Regions from separate parts of the Agrobacterium salinitolerans genome, predicted to be linked through region 1. Evidence: riboswitches for the same ligand, from Rfam matches in the RefSeq annotation. Region 1 holds a riboswitch; the other holds the start of a gene.
What was found. A riboswitch is a leader RNA that binds a small molecule or an ion and turns the genes downstream of it on or off. The one in region 1 is predicted to bind S-adenosylmethionine.

Region 1 (7,890 bases):
TTCCATGACTTCCAGCTTGTCGCGCAGCTTCGACATTTCCTGCGCCAGCGTGTTGAAAGCCTCCGGATCTTTTGTGAAAAGTTCCGGATCGGCCATGCGCTGCTCGCGTTTTGCGATTTCGCTTTGCGCCTTCTCCATCTCCTTAGGCAGATTTTCGAGCGCGAATTTCTGCTTGAAGGAAAGCTTGCCCTTCGCCTTTACAGGCTCCTGTGAAGCCGAGGCGGAAGATGCCGCTTTCGCCTTTTCCTGCTTCTCAGCCTTGCGCTTCTCGTCCGACGCCCCCTTGCGCTGCGCCATCATGTCCGAATAGCCACCGGCATATTCGATCCAGCGCCCGTCAGGCTGGTCGGGATTAACAGGGGCGATGGTGGAGGTAACGGTACGGTCAAGAAAATCGCGGTCGTGGCTGACGAGAATGACCGTGCCGGAGAAGCCGGCGACGATTTCCTGCAACAGATCGAGTGTTTCGATATCGAGATCGTTGGTCGGCTCGTCGAGGATCAGAAGATTGGTCGGCCGTGCCAGAATGCGCGCCAGAATAAGGCGCGCGCGCTCGCCACCGGACAGGTTGCGGATCGGCGTGCGGGCCTGTTCCGGCTGGAACAGAAAGTCCTTCATATAGCCCGTCACATGCTTCAATTCGCCGCTAACCAGCAGATTTTCGCCGCGGCCATCGGTCAGATAATGCGCGAGCGTATCGTTGGGATTGAGATCCTCGCGCTTCTGGTCGAGCGTCGCAATCTCCAGATTGGTGCCAAGCTTCACCGTGCCGCTATCGGGCTCCAGCTGGCCGGTGAGCATCTTCAGAAGCGTGGTTTTACCGGCGCCGTTCGGGCCGACGAAGCCGATGCAATCGCCGCGATGGACGCGCAGCGAAAAGGGCGCGACGATCACGCGCTCGCCGTAAGCCTTGGTGATGGCCTCGGCCTCGATGACCAGTTTGCCGGATTCACGCCCTTCGGTAACGGTCGCCTGCACCGTGCCCTGCGGCCCCTTGTGGCCGCGATATTCCGCACGCATCGCCTGAAGCTCGCCGACACGGCGCATGTTGCGCTTGCGCCTTGCGGTCACGCCATAACGCATCCAGTGTTCTTCGCGCTCAATGGCCTTGCCGAGCTTGTGCTGCTCCAGCTCTTCCTCTTCCAGAACCTTGTCGCGCCATTCCTCGAAATGGGCAAAGCCACGATTGAGACGGCGGGACTGGCCACGATCGAGCCACACGGTCGAGGTCGAGACCTTCTCCAGAAAGCGCCGGTCGTGCGAGATCAGCACCAGCGCACTGCGCGTCTGCTGCAGCTCGCTTTCAAGCCATTCGATGGTGGGAAGATCGAGATGGTTGGTCGGCTCGTCCAGCATCAAAATATCCGGCTCAGGCGCCATGACGCGGGCAAGTGCCGCACGGCGCGCCTCGCCGCCTGAGAGGCTCTCCGGATTTTCCTGTCCGGTAAGGCCCAGATGTTCGAGAAGATAGGTGACGCGATAGGGATCGTCACCCGGTCCTAACCCCGCTTCCGCATAGGCCTGGACGGTGGCGTAACCGGCAAAATCCGGTGCCTGTTCCAGATAACGAATGGTGGCGGCGGGGTGCCGGAAAACCTCGCCCGACTGCGCCTCGACGAGACCCGCGGCGATCTTCATCAGGGTGGACTTACCGGAACCGTTGCGCCCGACAAGGCAGATGCGATCGCCGGGTTCCACCTGGAGATTGGCGCCGTCGAGCAGCGGGGTCACGCCGAAGGTCAGCTTGATATCGTCGAGTTTCAAAATTGGGGGTGCCAAGGCGTCAGGCTCCGGTCAGGTCATAAGGGCGGGCGAGCACGATGGCTTTTCCGCTTTTCAGCGAGAAATGCACGGGGCCGCCATTCGCGACATTGGAAATAGTGCGGGACGAACCGAAAGCAAGCGCGAAATCCTTCAACGGATAACGCACATTGCCGATATCGAGCCCCTCAAGGGCGGTAAATCCGGCAACCGAAAACAGCGAAGCGGGCGGCAGATCAATGGCGAGCGAACCGGCAAGCAGCGGCCTCGCCTCTTCCTCACCAGAGGTCAGCGTCACCTCGAAACCGCGCTCCGCAAGCGCTACGGCATAAAGAAGGTGTTGCAGAGCATGGTCGCTTCGTGCGCCGCCAAGCGCGCCCACCAGCAGCAGCGAATGCGCGCCGCGCGACAGTGCCTCGGAGACCGCGATCTCACCATCTGTCACTGCCTTTGCCGCCGGATAGGGTTGCCGCGTCACATCGGGCCAGGCGTTGAGCAGCTCTTCATTGGCGGAATCGAAATCCCCAACCCACAGCTCGGGCACAAGGCCAAGCGGCCCGGCATGGCGCATGCCGCCATCGGCCGCAATCACACGGCTGTCCGCGACCGCCTCTTTCAGACGACCGGTAACCGTGACATCGCCGCCAAGCAGAATGGTGAAGCGCTCTTTGTTCATGCCCTGCCTTACCGCACCTCGGCCGAAAATGGAAAGCAGAAACCCGATGAAATCAGCCTATATTGATTTTCGCCGGCTTCGGGATTATGAAACCCCTCAGTGGTGATTTGCCGACCGGCTTGCAGCCACTTTAAAGAAGTCGCTAAAGGGTCGAGGAAAAGGGCAATTTCCTGGGACCGGTCGCGATTTCGCTGCCGGTTTTTTTGTTTTCGCAACGTTCTTTACGCGACCCGGAAAAGAGAGTTCGACATGCCGATCAAGATTCCCGATACGCTTCCCGCCTTTGAGACCCTCGTTCATGAGGGCGTGCGGGTCATGACCGAAACGGCGGCCATCCGGCAGGATATCCGCCCGCTCCAGATCGGGCTTCTCAACCTCATGCCGAACAAGATCAAGACCGAAATCCAGATGGCGCGCCTCGTCGGCGCCTCGCCGCTGCAGGTGGAATTGTCGCTCATCCGCATCGGCGGCCATCGCGCCAAGAACACGCCGGAAGAACATCTCCTCTCCTTCTACGAGACGTGGGAAGAAGTGCGTCACCGCAAGTTCGACGGTTTCATCATCACCGGCGCGCCGATTGAGCTGCTGGAATATGAGGACGTCACCTATTGGAATGAAATGCAGAAGATATTCGAATGGACCCGCACCAATGTTCATTCGACCCTCAACGTCTGCTGGGGCGCGATGGCCGCCATCTATCATTTCCATGGAGTGCCGAAATACGAGCTGAAGGAAAAAGCTTTCGGGGTCTATCGCCACCGCAACCTTTGCCCCTCCTCGATCTACCTCAACGGCTTTTCGGACGATTTTCAGGTTCCGGTATCACGCTGGACGGAAGTTAGGCGCGCCGATATCGAAAAACACCCCGACCTCGAAATCCTGATGGAATCTGAGGAAATGGGCGTGTGTCTGGTGCATGAAAAGGCAGGCAACCGTCTCTATATGTTCAATCATGTCGAATATGATTCGACCTCATTGTCCGACGAATATTTCCGTGACGTGAATTCCGGCGTTCCCATCAAGCTGCCGCATGATTATTTTCCGCACAATGATCCGGAACTAGCCCCGCTCAACCGTTGGCGCAGCCATGCCCATCTGTTTTTCGGCAACTGGATCAACGAAATATACCAGACGACGCCCTACGATCTCGAATCCATCGGCAAACTCGCTGCGTAAATTGCGGATTGCGAATTGCCGGAAAATGACGCAACGTCCGCCGGCAATTCATGGCAATCGGGAGAATGACGTTATGAGCGACGCGGCGGTGCGGGAGAATTTCGGTTTCACGGCGACCGGCGAAAAAGTCGAACGCGTCACCATCTCGAAAGGCGGGCTGACGGCCAAGATCATCAGCTGGGGCGCCGTTATTCAGGATCTGCGTCTTGAAGGCCACCAGCCGCCCCTCGTGCTCGGCTTCGACAAGTTCGAGGACTATAAATATTCCTCCTATTTCGGCGCCACCCCCGGCCGCAACGCCAACCGTATTGGCGACGGCCGGTTCTCGATCGACGGGCACGAATACCAGCTGGAGCTCAATGAAAAGGGCGTAAGCCACCTGCATGGCGGTAGCGACGGCATGGGCAAACGCAACTGGATGCTGATGGAACATGGCGAAAGCCATGTGGTTCTGCAGATTATCGACCCCGATGGCCGCGCCGGTTATCCCGGCAATTGCACGGTCACGGCCACCTATACGATCCTCGACGGCGGCGTGCTTTCGGTGGTCTATGAAACGGTGACCGACCAGCCGACCATCGCCAATGTCTGCCAGCATTCCTACTTCAATCTCGATGGCGCAGACACCGCACTTGGGCATGAGATCAGCATCGCGGCTGATTTTTACCTGCCCACCAACGACAAGCAGATACCGACGGGCGAAATCCGCTCCGTCGAAGGCACCGTCTTCGACCTGCGCCACCCGACACCGATGCGGCGCAAGGAGAATGGAGAGCAGGTTCTCTACGACCATAATTTCTGCCTCTCGCCAGAGCGCCGCGCCAAGCGCAAGGTCGCCCGCGCCTATTCGTCGGCCTCCGATATCGCCCTTGAAGTTCACACCACCGAACCCGGTGTGCAGTTTTATTCGGCCTTCAAACTGGATGTTCCGGTTCCCGGCCTCGATGGCCGTCGCTATGGCCCCTTTGCCGGTTTCTGCCTGGAAACGCAGATATGGCCGGACGCCGTCAACCACGCGGATTTCCCGCACGCCATCCTGCGGCCAGGCGAAACCCTGCGACAGGAAACCGATTATATTTTCAAGAAAGGCTGAAGCGGCACGCCGGGATCAATCCAGCACGCAGCCGACGTAGCCGCCGGAGGCGCGGGCGCGCCGTTCGATGAGGCTAGCAAGCCGTTGCAGCCCGCGTCCCGGCTTGCTGGCGACGCGGTCGATTGGATTGGGTAATGACACAGCCAGCAGCGCCGCCTGACGGGAGCTGAGTTTTGCGGCCGGCACCTTGAAATGGTGCTGGGCGGCAGCCTCGATACCGTAAATTCCCGGCCCCCATTCCGCAACGTTGAGATAAATCTCCATCATCCGCTTTTTCGACCACACGAAATCGGCGGCAATCGCCAGCGGCAATTCCAGCCCCTTGCGCAAAAACGAGCGGCCGTTCCATAAGAACAGATTCTTCGCCGTCTGCATCGGAATAGTGCTGGCGCCGCGGGTGGAAGCCCCCTCAAGCGCATCGCTGACCACGGATTGCATCTGGTTCCAGTCCACGCCGCCATGGAAACAGAATTGCCCGTCCTCGGACATCATCACGGATTGCACGAGGCGCGGCGAAATATCCTCAAGCGGCACCCAGCGTCTATCATAACCCTGCAGAGTGACCATATCGGTCAGCATCAGCGTCGAAACAGGCCGGATGAATGGCAACGCATAAACCGGAATCAACAGATAGGGCAGAATCAGCAAAACCAGCATGGTCATGACGATACGCTTTGCCAACGTGCGAAAATCCACCTTCTGCCTGCTTCGGTCTTCCGCCAGCACGGCATATTCTGCGTCGCTTTCAGGCGTACTGCTCAATATCCGTCCCCGCGCCCCACGCCAATTGAAGCCTTTCATAGTCCATTGCCGCCTTGAAGGCGAGTCCGGTGACACCGTTGCGACCCCGGAATCACGAAAAGGTTTGCCTGCATTCGTCCGGCATGCCAAAGAGCGCGCATGGACGCTCAGATGACGAATTTCGAAACGAGACTGCGCGAAAACGCGGCAAAAACCGAAGCCCTGCTTGGCCGCCTGCTTTCCGGCGACGCCCGCGCGGATGAGATCACGCGCCCGCAAAACCTGCTCGACGCCATGCGCCATGGCGTGCTGAACGGCGGTAAACGCCTGCGGCCCTTCCTCGTCATCGAAAGTGCTGCCCTTGCGGGCGGGAATGCCGAAGCCGCCCTTTATGTCGGCGCGGCACTGGAATGCCTCCATTGTTATTCGTTGGTTCATGACGATCTGCCGGCCATGGACGATGACGACCTGCGCCGCGGCCAGCCGACGGTGCATCGCAAATTCGATGAGGCAACCGCTATTCTCGCGGGTGACAGCCTGCTGACGCTTGCCTTCGACATCATCGCCTCGGATGACAATCCGCTAGCCGCGGAACGCAAGGCCGCGCTCGTGCTTTCGCTTGCCCGCGCAGCGGGCATAGGCGGTATGGCTGGCGGCCAGGCGCTCGATCTCGCTGCGGAAAAGAAGGCACCCGATGAAGCCGGCGTCACTACATTGCAGGCTATGAAAACCGGCGCACTGTTACGTTTTGCCTGTGAAGCGGGCGCAATTGTTGCTGGCAGCGACATTTCCGAAAGGCAAAGGCTGCGTCTCTTCGGCGAAAAGATCGGCCTCGCCTTCCAGCTTGCCGACGACCTTCTGGATTTGACGGCCGACGCCGCCACCATGGGTAAGGCCACCGGAAAGGATGCCGCTCGCGGCAAGGGAACGCTTGTGGCGTTGCGCGGCGAAGACTGGGCACGTCGCAAACTGCAGGAGCAGGTGGCGGAAGCCAGCGAACTCTTGGCCCCTTATGGCGAAAAGGCCGCAATTCTCATCGCGGCCGCCAGATTCATCGCTGAACGAAAAAGCTGAGCGGCTTCCACTCAGCTTTTCATCACCCAATCAGCCCTTGAGCGGCGAAATCAGCACTTCGACGCGACGGTTCTGGGCGCGGCCATCCGGCGTTGCGTTCGAGGCGATCGGCTGCGACGGGCCGAAGCCGAGCGTCGAAATACGGCGCTGGTCGACGCCGCGCGCGCCGAGATAATTGGCGACCGACGCAGCACGACGTTCCGAAAGGCCCTGATTGTAACCGGCGCTGCCGGTAGAATCGGTATGGCCGTTGATGTCGATGAGCGTGCGGTTGAACTTGTTAAGCACGATGGCGACAGAATCGAGCGTCTGATAGAATGGCGGGATGACCTGATCCTGGTCCGTCGCGAAGGTGATGTTCGACGGCATGTTGAGAACGATGCTGTCGCCACGGCGGGTAACCGAAACACCGGTTCCCTGAAGCTGGGCGCGAAGCTCTGCTTCCTGGCCATCCATGTAATTGCCGATGGCGCCGCCGGCGAGCGCGCCGATGCCCGCACCGATGAGCGCTGCATTGCGGCGACCGGTCGGCGAACCGCCGACAGCCAGACCACCCAGAGCACCGACCACGGCGCCGATGCCGGCGCCGCCCGCCGTGTTCGAAATCTTCTGCTCACCCGTATAGGGATCGGTGGTGGTGCAGGCGGAAAGATAGGTCCCGCAAAGGGCGACGATCGCGATTTTTTTGATCATGTGTTTTGATGCTCCGAGAGGTTCAGGAGGTATGACAATGGAATTCCGGCCTTTTCACGCTACTCTTTACTCCGCCGCATCTTTCCGGCCAAAACGCTTTTCGATGTAATCGATCACAAGCGCTTCAAAATCGGCGGCGATGTTGGGACCACGCAGGGTCAGCGCCTTTTCGCCATCAATAAAGACGGGCGCTGCCGGGCTTTCGCCGGTTCCGGGCAGCGAAATGCCAATATCGGCATGTTTGCTTTCGCCGGGCCCATTGACGATGCAGCCCATGACGGCAACGTTGAGCGCCTCGACCCCGGGATATTTTTCCCGCCATATCGGCATGTTTTTGCGAATGTCGTTCTGGATGTTCTGGGCCAGTTCCTGAAACACGGTAGACGTGGTGCGCCCGCAGCCAGGACATGCCGCAACGACCGGAATGAACTGCCGAAAGCCCATGACCTGCAGCAGTTCCTGCGCCACCTGGACCTCGCGGGTGCGGTCGCCATTCGGCTCCGGCGTCAGCGAAACGCGGATCGTATCGCCGATGCCATGCTGAAGCACGTAACCCATGGCGGCGGACGAGGCGACGATGCCTTTCGAACCCATGCCCGCTTCGGTCAGGCCGAGATGCAGGGCGTGGTCGGAGCGTTCCGACAGCATGGAATAAACGGCGATCAGGTCCTGCACC
Region 2 (7,890 bases), 1.2 Mb from region 1:
ATAGAATTCGTCCGGGTCGAGGATCAGTTCGGCGCGGCCGCGCGCGTAGAGCGGCTCCCAGAAATCGAGAACGTCATGCTGGGCCTTCTTGTCGACATCCACCACCGCCGTGTGATGTTTGCCGCGATAACCGATCAGTCCGTTTTCGCCGAAACCCTTGAGGTCGATCGAAAGCGCGATGCCGCCGCCGGTCACGTTGGGCGTGTCGCTGGCGACCAGCATTTCCGTCTCGTGCAGCTTCAGCAGTTCACTTTCGTTGAGCAGCGAATGGCCGGTGCGGAAGCGGATCTGCGACAGGCGCGAGCCGCGTCGCACGACGATCGGGAAGGTGCGCGGGCTGATTTCCAGATAGAGCGGGCCGGCATAACCCGCCGGTATCTTGTCGAATTCCTGCGCGCCGTCAGTCATGACGCGGGTGAAGATATCGAGGCGGCCGGTAGAGCTTTTCGGATTGGCCGACGCCGACATGTCCGCCGGCAGCGCGAGGCTTTCCATCAAGGGGACGATATAAACGCAGCCGGTTTCCAGCACCGCGCCCTGGGTGAGATCGATCTCGTGCAGGCTCAGACGATTGAGCTTGTCGATCACCTGGGTTCCCGGACCGGGCATGAAGCTGGCGCGCACGCGATAGGCCTTCGAGCCGAGCCTGAGATCGAGGCTGGCGGGCTGGACCTGATCAGCATCGAGATCGGCCTCGCTCTTCAGCTTGCCGCCCGCAAACAGCGCCCGGATTGCGCCATCCGCCAAAATGCCCGTGGTTCTGGTCATGGTTGTCATTCCTTTTTACGGCGACAAAACCAAAAGGAAAGCATTGACGCAAGCCGATAACGGCAGTATGGCAAGCTTATCCCGTGGTGATTTGGCCGGTCGGCTTGCAGCCACGTTAAACAAGTGGCTAAAAAGACCGGGTGCTAGGAACCGGTCTGCTTTTGCGGCCGGTTTTTTTGTTTTGAAGGGGATCACATGAGCAATAAATGGCGCCCGGCAACCCAGCTGGTTCACGGCGGTACGCTACGCTCACCGTATGGTGAAACGTCGGAAGCAATCTATCTGACCCAGGGTTTCGTCTACGAAAACTCCGAGGCCGCCGAAGCGCGCTTCAAGGGCGAAACAGACGGTTTCATCTACGCCCGCTATGCGAGCCCTACCAATGACATGTTCGAAAAACGCATGTGCCTGCTGGAAGGCGCTGAAGACGCCCGCGCGCTTGCCTCGGGCATGGCCGCCGTCACCGCCGCCATCATGTGCCAGCTACGCGCCGGCGATCACATCGTTGCCGCACGCGCCCTCTTCGGCTCCTGCCGCTGGGTGGTCGAGACGCTTGCGCCGAAATACGGCATCGAATGCACGCTGATCGACGGACGCGATCTCGGCAACTGGGAAAAGGCGATCCAGCCGAACACCAAGCTGTTCTTCCTCGAAAGCCCAACCAACCCGACGCTCGAAGTGGTTGATATTGCCGGTGTGGCGAAACTCGCCAACCAGATCGGCGCGAAAGTGGTGGTCGACAACGTCTTTGCGACGCCGCTTTTCCAGAAGCCGCTCGAACTCGGCGCGCATATCGTCGTGTATTCGGCAACCAAGCATATTGACGGTCAGGGTCGCTGCCTTGGCGGCGTGATCCTTTCCGACAAGAAATGGATCGAAGAAGAACTGCAGGATTATTTCCGCCATACCGGCCCGGCCATGTCGCCTTTCAATGCCTGGACGCTTCTGAAAGGTATCGAGACGCTGCCGCTGCGCGTCAAACAGCAGACGGCCAATGCCGGCAAAATCGCCGATTTTCTCGCGGAGAACGACAAGGTCGCCAAGGTCATCTATCCCGGCCGCGCCGATCACCCGCAGGCGGACATTATCGCCCGGCAGATGTCGGGCGGTTCGACGCTTGTGGCTTTCGAACTGAAGGGCGGCAAGGAAGCGGCCTTCAAGCTGCAGAACGCGCTTGAGATCGTGAAGATTTCAAACAATCTCGGCGACGCCAAGAGCCTCATCACCCACCCCGGCACGACGACGCACAAGAACCTCACTGACGAGGCGCGCGCCGAGCTCGGCATTTCCGGCGGCACTCTGCGCCTTTCCTGCGGCATCGAGGATACCGACGATCTCCTGGAGGATCTGGCAAAGGGTCTTGCGGCCGTTTCGGCCTGAGAATTCAATCGGCAAGTCGCCATGGCCTGACCGCGTGTCGGGCCATGGTTCGCCTGTCCAGCCCGAAAGACCGCATCAGGCAACCAATATTTACCTTTACCGTTATCCCTAACGGTGGAAAAAAGCGCATCAGGAGACGCCTCCTGCCCGTCAAGTCATTCATTTTCTTGACGATAGCCAGAGCCTATAGTGTAGGATACGGCGGCAGGCATAATATCGAGGTGTGGCGCGTATGTATCGTGCTCTGACAAGGGATATCGAGGTAACGGTCGATCCGTATTATCTCGAGGAACAATCCGACCCGGATGACGATCGTTACGTCTGGGGCTACAAAGTCGTGATCGCGAACAATTCCGATATTCCGGTCACCCTCGTCAATCGCTACTGGCACATCACCGATCAGAACGGTCAGGTGGATGAGGTCTATGGACCGGGCGTCGTGGGTGAGAAGCCGCATCTGAAACCGGGCGACAGCTACGAATATTCCTCCGGCTGCCCGCTGGATACACCTTCCGGCCTGATGTTCGGCCATTATGAAATGGAAACGGAAAATGGCGAGGTGTTCAACGTCACCATACCCGCCTTTTCGCTGGATTCACCGGGTCTGATGCGGGTTCTGAACTGACCACGCGCCCGGCAAATGAAAAAGCCGCACTCTTTATAGGGCGCGGCTTTCTATTCAGGCATTTTCAAATTCGCTGACATCGTAGCGATAGGTGGTGGAGCAGAACTCGCAGGTCACGGCGATAGCGCCGTCTTCCTCGCTCGCCTTGATCTCCTCGGCAGTGAAGCCTGACAGCACACCCTTGATCTTGTCCCGCGAGCAGCTGCAACGGTCGAAAACCGCCTGCGGATCATAGATGCGCACGCCACTCTCATGGAAAAGCCTGAAAAGCAGGCGTTCCACCGGCACCTGTGGATCGGTCAGTTCGTCGGTATCCACCGTGTTCAACAGCGTGACGGCTTCCGTCCAGGCATCGTCCTCCTGCACCTCGTGACCGCTTTCATCGCCGTCACCGCCATGCAGGTCACGCATACGCAGCCGTTCGGGCGCCTGCGGCAGGAACTGCGCGATAACGCCGCCCGCACGCCAGCCATGACGCGGCTTGCCTTCGCCATCACGGTCGAAGAACTCGGCAACGCCCAGCCGCACGCGGGTGGGAAGCTGTTCCGACTGGCGGAAATAGACGCCGGCAATGTCTTCCAGCGAGGAGCCATCGAGCGGCACAATGCCCTGATAGGGCTGCATGCCCGCACCCTGATCGATCGTGAAGGCCAGAATGCCGTTGCCGAGCAATTGCTCCGGCGAGGTTGCACCTTCCGCAACCGCCGCCGCCAGCCGTTCCTCATCGAAACGGGCATAAGCGCGCATGCTTTCCGGCGCGGTGAAATCCGCGACCAGAAGATCGACCGGACCATCGCCCTTGGTCTGAAGCGTGAGCTTGCCGGAAAATTTGAGCGAGGTGCCGATCAGCGCCGTCAGAACGGTCGCTTCCGCCAGCAGGCGGGCGACCGTCGGGGGATAGTCATGCCGCTCGAGAATGGCGTTCAACAGCGGACCCACCTGCACGGCGCGACCGCGCACATCCAGACCTTCGACCTGAAAGGGCACTACCTTATCGTCGCCAGCAAAATCGAGATCGTCCAGTTCAACCGTTACATCTGCCATGTCATACTCCTTGGCGCAGCCGTGGCGCCGCTACCGTCCAAAAGTCCGGCTTTCGAAATGTGCTTTTTTCGCTTGTCGCACAGAGACCCGGGAAGAGAAACCGCTTCCGGGGAAAAACGTGCAAATCGTGATGATGGCCCGCCAGCAAAACCGACGAGCCTCTTCGAAGTCCCACAGATGGTAATCTATACGGTCAAGTTCAAGCACCCGGCGTGACGCGTGTCAGGCCGGGCGACTGCTCATCAAATGACGCCCATGCACCATGCGATGATGGACTTCTGCGCGTGGAGGCGGTTTTCCGCCTCGTCGAAGACGACGGATTGCGGACCGTCGATCACGGCATCCGTTACTTCCTCTCCGCGATGGGCCGGCAGGCAATGCATGAACAGCGCATCTTTTTCCGCCTTGGCCATCAGAGCTTCATTGACTTGATAGGGCTGGAAAATGTTGTGGCCGCGCGCCTTGTGTTCCTGGTTCATGGACACCCAGGTATCGGTGACGACACAGTCCGCACCCGCAACGGCCTTGTCAGCGTCGTGGCACAGCATGATCTCGCCGCCATTATTGCGCGCCCAGTTCAGGAACTTGTCATGCGGTTCGGAGCCCATCGGTACGGCCATCGTCATGCGGTAACCGAAACGGGCCGAGCCTTCCACAAAGGAATGCAGGACGTTATTGCCGTCACCTGTCCAGGCAATGGTCTTGCCTTTGACTGGGCCGCGATGTTCTTCGAAGGTCATGATATCCGCCATGATCTGACAGGGGTGCGTGTCATCCGTCAGGGCGTTGATGACCGGTACCGTCGCATGTTCGGCAAGCTCCAGCAGGCGCGAATGATCCGTCGTGCGGATCATGATGGCGTCGACGTAGCGCGACAGCACCTTGGCCGTGTCACCGATCGTTTCGGCGCGACCGAGCTGCATTTCCGTACCAGAGAGGAAAAGCGTCTCGCCGCCGAGCTGGCGCATACCGACATCGAAGGAGACGCGCGTGCGGGTGGACGGCTTTTCGAAGATCATTGCCAGCATCTTGCCAGCTAGCGGCTTTTCCGCCGTTCCGGCCTTGGTGGCGGCCTTGCGTGCGCGGGCATCGTCAAGAATTGCCCGCAGATCCTGCGAGCTGACGGCCGACAGGTCGAGAAAATGTTTAGGTGAAGCCATTTCAAACTGTCCCATGCTCGCGAGCCTCGGGGAAGAGGCCCGCTATTTATTGTTTCCTCAGGCGATCTTTGCCTGTTTCACTGTCAGTGAAGCGGCGGCCGCTTCCACGCGCGCCAAGCCCTCGCGGGCCTCTTCCGCCGTGGTGACGAGCGGCGGCAAAAGACGGATGACGTTGTCGCCCGCCGGCACACCCAGCAGATGCTCGGCGCGCATGGCCTGCAACAGCTCACCCGAGGGAACCTTCGCCTTGATGCCGAGAAGCAGGCCTTCGCCGCGAATCTCCTCGATGACATCGGGATAACGATCTTTCAGCGAAGCAAGGCCCTGACGGAAAACCAGCGCGACATCACGAACCTTTTCCAGGAAGCCCTCGGAGAGGACGACATCAAGTACGGCGTTACCAACAGCCATGGCCAGCGGGTTGCCGCCATAGGTGGTGCCATGCACGCCTGCCGTCATGCCGGAAGCGGCATCCGCCGTCGCAAGGCAGGCGCCGAGCGGGAAGCCGCCGCCGATACCCTTGGCAACCGCCATAATATCCGGCGCAACACCTGTCTGCTCATAGGCAAAGAGCTTGCCCGTGCGGCCGACACCAGTCTGGACCTCGTCGAAAATCAGCAGCATGCCATGCTCATCGCAGAGCGACCGCAGCAGCTGCAGGAATTCCTTGGCTGGTGCGCGAATACCCCCCTCACCCTGAATGGGTTCGATCAGCAGCGCGGCCGTCTCGTCCGTGATAGCGGCTTTCAGCGCATCAACGTCACCGAAGGGCACCTGGTCGAAACCCTCGACCTTGGGACCGAAACCTTCGAGATATTTCTGCTGGCCGCCGGCGGCGATCGTCGCGAGCGTGCGGCCGTGGAAGGCGCCTTCGAAGGTGACGATGCGGAACTTTTCCGGATGCCCCTTGGAATAATGATAACGGCGCGCCGTCTTGATCGCGCATTCCAGCGCTTCCGCGCCGGAATTGGTGAAGAAGACCTTGTCTGCGAATGTCGCTTCCGTCAGGCGCTTTGCAAGCTTTTCCTGGCCCGGCACTTCATAAAGGTTAGAGACGTGCCAGACCTTCTCGGCCTGGGTCTTGATCGCCTCCACGAGGTGCGGGTGGGCGTGACCCAGTGAATTGACCGCAACGCCGGCCGCAAAATCCAGATATCGTTCGCCGCTTTCCGTGAACAGCCAGACGCCCTCGCCTCGCTCGAAGCGCAGGGGGGCTCTTGCAAACGTATCGAACAATGGCGCGGCGGCTTCGGCCATGGCTGTATCACTCCTTGCGCGGTTGCGCTGTCAGACAGTTGTCAATAGGCTTTCGGGGTTATCCCTCGCCTGAAAATCAAAAATGCCGCCTCGCGGCGGCAGGGGCACTATTGTCACTTCGCCTGCCGATGTCAACAAAAGTCCGCGTTTCTCGGGCGTCTCAAGCCCTAGTAGGTGGCGGTGGATGAGGCCCAAGGTGTTGCCTTTCAGACTCAACTCGCCAGCAAGTTGGGGAAAACCGGAAAATCGATTCGAGATGATTCCCACGACTCTTGCCACGGAGTCTGCGTGGCACTAGGTTAATCGCTAATTACTAGACTGCATTGCGGCGGAACTAGTCACCGAAAATCAGGCAGAAACCACGCTCGCGGCACGCCCGCGAGGCGGAGATGGATTCTGCCGACATTATACGCGACGAGCGGAGAAGCGGCATGAACTGGACAGACGAACGGGTCGAAAAACTCAAGAAATTGTGGTCCGAGGGACTTAGCGCCAGCCAGATAGCAGCGCAGCTGGGCGGTGTCAGCCGTAATGCCGTCATCGGCAAGGTCCACCGTCTCAACCTGCCGGGTCGCGTCAAGGCCGGCGGCCCGGTCACTTCGGCGCGTTCCGCGCCCAAGCGCGCCGCCGCTCCTGCCCCGCGCGCGACGAATTTCGCGGGCCGTGTCGGCACAGCGCCTGCTCGGGTTCTGACCCGTTCCAACGCAGCAACGGCTCTTCAGGAAGAGATCGGCATCGAGACCGCGGAAGTCCTCGATTACGTTCCTTCCAGAAACGTCGTCACCCCGATTTCCCGTCGCCTGACGTTGACGGAACTGACGGAGCGCACCTGCAAGTGGCCGGTCGGCGATCCCTTGAAAGACGATTTCCATTTCTGCGGTTGTGAAGCGCTGGAATCGTCACCCTATTGCAAGTTCCATGCGAAACTCGCCTACCAGCCGGTAAGCGAACGTCGCAAAGCTTGAGTGTTGCGGCACGCATTCGACACTCAAAAACTACGGGCCTTCGGGCCCGTTTTTTTATGGCAAAACTCAAGGCGGTCCCGGAATGGGCGCACGCTGTTTGAGAGGCGCTCCCAATTCCTCTTCTTCCGCCTTCTGCGGATGTAAAATCGCGACACGCCCTTGCGGCAAATACTTTGAGTTCGTCGGCGACGTGCCGCGCCATCCCTCCTGTCTGGTTTCACCGCGCAATCCGACTCTCAGCAGACCGTCTGTCGCCTTCAAAAACAACAAGGACACGCGTTGGGGAAGGTTCGAATTCAGAAGGCCCGCCACCATCCCGGCTGCGGGCCTTCTGAATTTTGGGAATTTTTCCCGAGTGAAACCATCGGTTTCGGTTTCCTCAGGCTTCCATTGAATATCCGGCGCCGCGCACGGTGCGGATGACATCTTGCATATGCGAAAAATTGAGCGCCTTGCGCAGACGTCCGACATGCACGTCGACGGTGCGTTCGTCCACATAGATATCGTGACCCCAGACGCCATCCAGCAATTGTGAGCGGGAAAACACCCGGCCGGGAGAGGTCATCAGGAATTCCAGCAGGCGGAACTCCGTTGGGCCGAGGCGCACTTCGCGGCTCTTGCGGTGAACGCGATGGGTCTCGCGATCCAGTTCGATATCGCCGCATTTCAGCACCGAAGACAGAACCTCGGG

Region 2: linked by a shared signal. The riboswitch ahead of O9X91_RS01815 (O-succinylhomoserine sulfhydrylase) and the one ahead of metA (homoserine O-acetyltransferase MetA) in region 1 are both predicted to bind S-adenosylmethionine.

What each region holds. Positions count from the first base shown of each region.
Region 1 is NZ_JAPZLN010000001.1:1,603,566-1,611,455, forward strand. It holds gene O9X91_RS07705 (ABC-F family ATP-binding cassette domain-containing protein) at 1-1,779, opposite strand, end outside; gene O9X91_RS07710 (thiamine diphosphokinase) at 1,784-2,437, opposite strand; SAM riboswitch at 2,527-2,603, shown strand; gene metA (homoserine O-acetyltransferase MetA) at 2,687-3,613, shown strand; gene O9X91_RS07720 (aldose epimerase family protein) at 3,687-4,706, shown strand; gene mtgA (monofunctional biosynthetic peptidoglycan transglycosylase) at 4,722-5,369, opposite strand; gene O9X91_RS07730 (polyprenyl synthetase family protein) at 5,607-6,521, shown strand; gene O9X91_RS07735 (YiaD family glycine zipper/OmpA-like lipoprotein) at 6,552-7,214, opposite strand; gene ispG (flavodoxin-dependent (E)-4-hydroxy-3-methylbut-2-enyl-diphosphate synthase) at 7,281-7,890, opposite strand, start outside.
Region 2 is NZ_JAPZLN010000001.1:384,120-392,009, forward strand. It holds gene O9X91_RS01810 (2'-deoxycytidine 5'-triphosphate deaminase) at 1-768, opposite strand, end outside; SAM riboswitch at 842-920, shown strand; gene O9X91_RS01815 (O-succinylhomoserine sulfhydrylase) at 964-2,148, shown strand; gene apaG (Co2+/Mg2+ efflux protein ApaG) at 2,381-2,773, shown strand; gene O9X91_RS01825 (Hsp33 family molecular chaperone) at 2,828-3,817, opposite strand; gene argF (ornithine carbamoyltransferase) at 4,060-4,977, opposite strand; gene O9X91_RS01835 (aspartate aminotransferase family protein) at 5,035-6,234, opposite strand; gene O9X91_RS01840 (GcrA family cell cycle regulator) at 6,666-7,199, shown strand; gene phoB (phosphate regulon transcriptional regulator PhoB) at 7,579-7,890, opposite strand, start outside.